Regions from separate parts of the Pseudomonas silensiensis genome, predicted to be linked through region 2. Evidence: predicted binding sites of a transcription regulator. Region 2 holds the regulator's gene; each other region holds the start of a gene.

Region 1 (2,203 bases), on a different contig from region 2:
GTTGCGGCAATTTCCAGCAAGGCGTCAGTGGCAGAGTTGAAACCACCGGTTTCAACGTCGACAACGACTGGCAGGTATCCACGGAAGCGCTCAGCCATCGGGTGGCGTGAACCACCTCCGCCGCCTTGACCGTCCTGTTCGTCGTCGAAATGGTCTTCACTCACGCGTGTTCCTCCAGCAGGCGCCAGCGCAGTTTTTCACCGGCGCGCAGCGGGATTACAGTCAGCTCGCCAAATGGCAGGCTGGTTGGGGCGGTCCACTCTTCGCGGACCAGGGTGATGCGATCGGTGTTCACCGGCAGGCCGTAGAAACGCGGGCCGTTGAGGCTGGCGAAGGCTTCGAGCTTGTCCAGCGCGTTGCGCTGTTCGAAGGCTTCGGCATACATCTCGATCGCTGCATAAGCGGTGTAGCAACCGGCACAGCCGCAAGCGGCTTCTTTGGCGTGCTGGGCGTGAGGCGCCGAGTCGGTGCCCAGGAAGAACTTGTCGCTGCCGCTGGTGGCGGCGTCGAGCAGGGCTTCCTGATGGGTGTTGCGCTTGAGGATCGGCAGGCAATAGAAGTGCGGCCGAATCCCGCCCACCAACATGTGGTTGCGGTTGTACAGCAGATGATGCGCGGTGATGGTCGCGCCAACGTTGGCCGAAGCCTCGTTGACGAACTGCACGGCATCAGCGGTGGTGATGTGTTCGAACACCACTTTGAGCGTCGGGAAGCGCTCGACCACACGACGCATGTGCTCATCGATAAAGATTTTTTCGCGATCGAACACGTCGACATCGCCACGGGTGACTTCACCGTGAACCAGCAAGGGCATCCCGACTTCGGCCATGGCCTCAAGCGCAGGGAAAATCTTGTCGATGCTGGTGACGCCAGAGTCCGAGTTGGTGGTCGCGCCGGCCGGGTACAGCTTGGCGGCGTGAATGAAGCCGCTGGCCTTGGCCTCGCGAATTTCTTCGGGCTGGGTGCGGTCGGTCAGGTACAGCACCATCAACGGTTCGAAGCGGCTGCCAGCCGGGCGTGCAGCGAGAATCCGCTGGCGATAGCCGTCGGCTTCAGCGGTGTTACGCACCGGAGGTACCAGGTTGGGCATGATGATGGCGCGACCAAAGGTGCGCGCGACATCCGCGACTGTATTGGGCAACACAGCACCATCGCGAAGATGAATATGCCAGTCGTCGGGACGCAGCAGGGTCAGGCGGTCGGACATGAGGGGATTCCAGGCGGGTCAAACTGAGGGGAATGCTACCGGAAAAGACTCTTCCAGGCACTCGCTATCAAGTTTTGCAGCAAGCTTCCGATATCCAACAGGTATGCCGTAAACATCTGTGTGTCGGTCTTTTTGTTGTAGAAGCCAGTGGAGCCTCCCGTGCGCCAGCGTTATTTAGCCTTGCTCAGCGTGTTTGCCAGCCTTCCTGCGATGGCGCTCACTTTCCAGACCCGTCTGGAGAGCATCGAGTGGAAGGTCGAAGGGGACAAGTTCGAGTGCCGCCTGAGTCAACCGATCACCGATTTTGGTTCGGGTGAGTTCGTGCGCCGCGCTGGTGAGCAAGCGACGTTTCGTCTGAAGGCCTACAACGCGATGATCGGCGGCGGTTCGGCCACCTTGCTGGCGGCGGCTGCACCGTGGCAGCCGGGGCGTGGTGACATCAACCTCGGTTCTGTGCGGATCGGCAGCGGCAATGTGTTGTTCAACAGTTCGCAAGTTCAGGCCGGCCGCTTGATCAGTGGCCTGATGGATGGCCGCAGTCCGGTCGTTCGACATTACTCTGGCGATGGCCGGGTGTCGGAAGTGCGCCTGTTGCCGGTCAAGTTCAGCCAGGCCTTCAACGACTATCAGGGCTGCGTGGCGAAGCTGCTGCCGAAGAATTTCGAGCAGGTTAAACAATCGCAGATCGGCTTCCCCGGCGAAGGCATCGATCTCGACGCGCAGGCCAAGGCTCAATTGCAAGTGATGCTGGAATTCATGAAGGCCGACCCGACGGTCAACCACATCGAACTCGATGGCCACTCCGACAACAGCGGCAACCGCCTGACCAATCGTGATCTGTCGCGGCGTCGGGCTTTGGCCGTCATGGAGTTCTTCAAGGCCAACGGCATTCAGGAATCGCAGATCACCGTGCGCTTTCACGGCGAGCGTTACCCATTGGCGCCCAATACCAATTCCGCCAACCGGGCGAAGAACCGTCGGGTCAATGTGCACCTC
Region 2 (2,203 bases):
CAACCTCGACGTGCTGGTGATCGACACCGCTGCGGGCATTGGTGACTCGGTAGTCAGTTTCGTTCGTGCAGCGCAAGAAGTCTTGCTGGTGGTCTGCGACGAGCCGACCTCGATCACCGATGCCTACGCACTGATCAAACTGCTGAACCGCGATTACGGCATGAACCGCTTCCGCGTCCTGGCCAACATGGCCCAGAGCCCGCAGGAAGGGCGCAACCTGTTCGCCAAGTTGACCAAGGTCACGGATCGCTTCCTTGACGTCGCCTTACAATACGTCGGCGCGGTGCCTTACGACGAAAGTGTGCGCAAGGCTGTGCAGAAACAGCGCGCCGTCTACGAAGCCTTCCCTCGGTCCAAGTGCTCACTGGCGTTCAAGGCGATTGCACAGAAGGTCGATACCTGGCCGCTACCTGCCAACCCGCGTGGGCACCTGGAGTTTTTCGTCGAGCGCCTCGTGCAACAAACGGCAGGACCGGTGCTATGACAGCCAGTGGCTACGACCTCTACAAGAAGTCGGCACGTGACGCGCAGTACGAGCTGATCGAGCGTTACGCGCCACTGGTTAAACGCATTGCCTACCACTTGCTGGCGCGTTTGCCCGCCAGTGTTCAGGTTGAAGATCTGATCCAGGCCGGGATGATCGGCCTGCTTGAAGTATCGACCAAATACGACGCCAGCAAAGGCGCGAGTTTCGAGACGTACGCGGGCATTCGAATCCGTGGCGCGATGCTCGATGAAGTACGCAAGGGGGACTGGGCGCCACGTTCGGTCCACCGCAATACCCGGATGGTCAGCGACGCAATTCGCTCGATTGAAGCTAAAACCGGTCGTGACGCTAAAGATCACGAGGTTGCGGCCGAACTCCAATTGAGTCTCGACGATTATTACGGGATTTTGAACGACACCCTGGGCAGCCGGCTATTCAGTTTCGACGATCTGTTGCAGGACGGCGAACACGAAGGGCTGCACGAGGATGGCGCCAGTGCTCATCTCGAGCCGTCACGCGATCTGGAAGATGAACGCTTCCAGGCGGCGCTGGCGGACGCGATTGCCAATTTGCCGGAGCGTGAGCGACTGGTGTTGGCGCTGTACTACGACGAAGAGTTGAATCTCAAGGAAATCGGTGAGGTCCTGGGGGTCAGCGAATCTCGGGTCAGCCAGTTACACAGCCAGTGCGCGGCCCGCTTGCGGGGGCGTTTGGGGGAGTGGCGAGCGCGCTGAAGGCAGTGTGGGGACACTGCGAGCGGGACCGGTGTGGGATTAGCTGCACCGGTCGCGATTTGTTGTGCTCCAGACAGTCATCGAGTGCATTGCCGGATTGATTGAAATGGCGCGTCCAGGTGCTGGGCGCGTTTAAGACTGCTTGGAGGTCGAATTGGACAAGAACATGAAAATCCTCATCGTTGATGACTTCTCAACGATGCGGCGGATCATTAAAAACCTGTTGCGTGACCTTGGGTTCACCAACACGGTCGAGGCCGACGATGGCACTACTGCCATTCCGGTTCTCAACAGCGGCAGCATCGACTTTCTGGTAACAGACTGGAACATGCCTGGCATGACCGGTATCGACCTGCTGCGTCACGTGCGTGCCGATGAAAAGCTCAAGCACCTGCCGGTGCTGATGGTGACCGCTGAAGCCAAGCGCGAGCAGATCATCGAGGCAGCCCAGGCCGGAGTTAACGGCTATGTGGTCAAGCCCTTCACGGCCCAGGCGTTAAAAGAAAAAATCGAGAAGATTTTCGAACGCATCGGTTGATGTGCGAAGCCACTGCGCCACGGGGGAGCTATGGAGCATAACGAGTCTTCACAGAGCGATTTCGAATCGACTCTGAAAAAACACGCGGTCGAACTGGTCGACAGCCTTGAAAAAGGCAGGTTCGGCGACGCTGTGCAACTGATCCATGAGCTCAATCAGACCCGTGATCGTGGCCTGTATCAGGAAGTGGGCAAGCTCACTCGCGAGCTGCATAGCGCGATCGTCAATTTCCAGATTGACCCGCACATGCCGCAAGCCGAGGAAGTCTCGCAGATCACGGACGCCACCGAGCGTCTGGGTTATGTGGTCAAGCTGACCGAGGCTGCTGCCAACCGCACCATGGACCTGGTGGAAAACGCCACGCCGCTGGTCAACGGCCTGAGCAACGAAGCCCAGGCCTTGAGCACCGACTGGGGACGGTTCATGCGTCGCGAAGTCGGGGCT
Region 3 (2,203 bases), on a different contig from region 2:
GCTGGCTGAGCTTGCTGGCGTCCGGGCTGTAACCGGCCAGCAAACCGACCGGGCTGATGATGCTGACGTTGGTCTGGCCATCATAGAGCTTCTTGCTCGCACCCTGGCTGACGGCTTGCAGGCTGTTGAGGTTGATGTCCACCGACAGCGAAGCGATGACCTTGCCGTTGACTATCAGCGGGAAAACGATGCTGGTCATCAACACGTTCTGGCCATCGATCACGTAGAAGTAGGGTTCGATCACGCAGGGCTTGAGCGTCGTGCGCGGGCAGGTGAACCAGGCGTTGGCCGGTTCGCCGCTGGGGCCGGTGCTGGTGTCGGCCATGTCGCTTTCCGGTAGCGCCATCGATGTTACCTTGCCCGGTGTCGGCTGCGACCAATAGAGCGCGAAACGGCCCTTGTCGTTGCTGCCCAACTCGGCCTGGCCGGCGAACAGATCGTCCTTGCCGTCCAGCGCGTTGGCTTCGAACACCAGCGAGAGGCCGAGCAATTCCGGGTTGGCTTGCAGGGCCGACTTGACCTGACGCGTCAGGTCTTCACGCAGGTCAAAGGCATCGAGAAAGCGCTTCTCGGCCTGGTCGCGCAGGAACAGCACCTGGCGCGAAAAACCGTGGCCATATTGATAGGCGTCCATGAACTGCTGGCGAATCACCAGCGCCTGGTTTTCACCCTGGGATTCGATCCGGGCCTGGGCCGCTTCGGTGAGCATCTCCATGCTGGATGCTTTCACCATCTCGGAGCTGTGCTCCATGCGATACAGCGAAAGACCCACCAGCAGGGTCACGATGCCGGCCAGGCACAGCCCGGCCAGCAGGGTGATTTTCCATTGAATGGAAAGTTGTCTGAGCGACATGGAGACGTCCTTTATTCGATAAATATCTGAGACTTTGCACTGTAACGGCCGCGATTTGGCTTTCTTTATCCTCCCAATTAAATAAGCAATCACACCAAACCTGTAGCAGCTGGCGAAGCCTGCGTTCGGCTGCGAAGCAGTCGTAAAACCTGCGCATACGGTACTTCTGGCACACCCCGTCGCCTGAATTCACGACTGCTGCGCAGCCGAACGCAGGCTTCGCCAGCTGCTACAAGGGATCGTGATCGCTTTGACAAGGCGTGGATGCTGCGGCACAGTGCGCGCCCTCTAATAAAACCCTCTCATTCAATCCGCTGGCGGCTCTTTGCAGACTGTCGGCCGGACTCTTTCCGTTTGCCTTGAGGTAACGATGATTAATGCTGTAATTGCCGCGGTCGGCGTCATGCTGATTCTCAGTCTGTCCCGCGTGCACGTAGTGATCGCGCTGATCGTGGGCGCCCTGGTGGGTGGTTTGACCGGTGGCCTGGGCATCGAGGCAACATTAAAAGCCTTCAACAGCGGCCTCGGTGGCGGCGCGACGGTCGCGTTGTCCTACGCATTGCTTGGTGCTTTCGCAGTGGCCATTGCCAAGTCCGGCCTGGCACACGCCCTGGCCGACAAAGCCTTGCTGATGGTCGACCGCCAGCACGCCAGCGGTGGCCGTCAGGTCAAATGGCTGTTGATCGGTTTGCTGTGGGGGGTGGCCATCGCTTCGCAGAACATTCTGCCGATACATATCGCCTTCATTCCGTTGCTGGTACCGCCGCTTTTATATGTACTGACCAAACTGCAACTGGACCGCCGACTGATTGCCTGCGTCATGACCTTCGGCCTGATTACGCCGTACATGTTCCTGCCCGTGGGTTTCGGCAACATCTTCCTGAATGAAATCCTGTTGGCCAACGTCGCCCGTAGCGGTGTGGACATCAGCGGCATCAACGTCACTCATGCCATGGGGATTCCGGCATTGGGCATGGTCGTCGGGCTCGCGGCAGCGTTTGTCAGCTACCGCAAGAAGCGCGTCTACGATCTGGAAAAGATCGAGCAAGTCGAACAGGTCGCGGTGCAGTACAACCCGTTGAGCCTGATGGTCGCCGGTCTGGCCATCGCGGTGGCGTTCATCGTTCAGCTGTTGCTGGATTCGATGATCATCGGTGCGCTGACAGGCTTTCTGATTTTTTCGGTGTCGGGGATTGTGAAGTGGCGTGAAACCGACGACCTGTTCACCGAAGGCATGAAAATGATGGCGATGATCGGTTTCATCATGATCGCTGCCTCAGGTTTTGCCGAAGTGATGAAAGCCACCGGTCAGGTGCAGACACTGGTCGAAGCCTCGGCCTCGTGGATCGA

What was found. The regulator FliA, encoded in region 2, starts transcription of late flagellar genes. The targets are predictions, from matches to a motif close to CTAAAGTTTNNNNNNNNNNNGCCGNTAA.
Region 1: QF010_RS33680 (flagellar protein MotY) is a predicted target of FliA. The motif match lies at 1,274-1,301, and genes of this name have one in related genera.
Region 3: QF010_RS33995 (methyl-accepting chemotaxis protein) is a predicted target of FliA. The motif match lies at 895-922, and genes of this name have one in related genera.

Annotation. Positions count from the first base shown of each region.
Region 1 covers NZ_JBNDJH010000044.1:11,932-14,134, reverse strand. The annotation lists gene rnt (ribonuclease T) at 1-164, opposite strand, end outside; gene pyrC (dihydroorotase) at 161-1,207, opposite strand; gene QF010_RS33680 (flagellar protein MotY) at 1,367-2,203, shown strand, end outside.
Region 2 covers NZ_JBNDJH010000014.1:5,456-7,658, forward strand. The annotation lists gene fleN (flagellar synthesis regulator FleN) at 1-484, shown strand, start outside; gene fliA (RNA polymerase sigma factor FliA) at 481-1,221, shown strand; gene QF010_RS19890 (chemotaxis response regulator CheY) at 1,388-1,759, shown strand; gene QF010_RS19895 (protein phosphatase CheZ) at 1,790-2,203, shown strand, end outside.
Region 3 covers NZ_JBNDJH010000039.1:39,647-41,849, forward strand. The annotation lists gene QF010_RS33995 (methyl-accepting chemotaxis protein) at 1-853, opposite strand, end outside; gene QF010_RS32895 (Na+/H+ antiporter family protein) at 1,227-2,203, shown strand, end outside.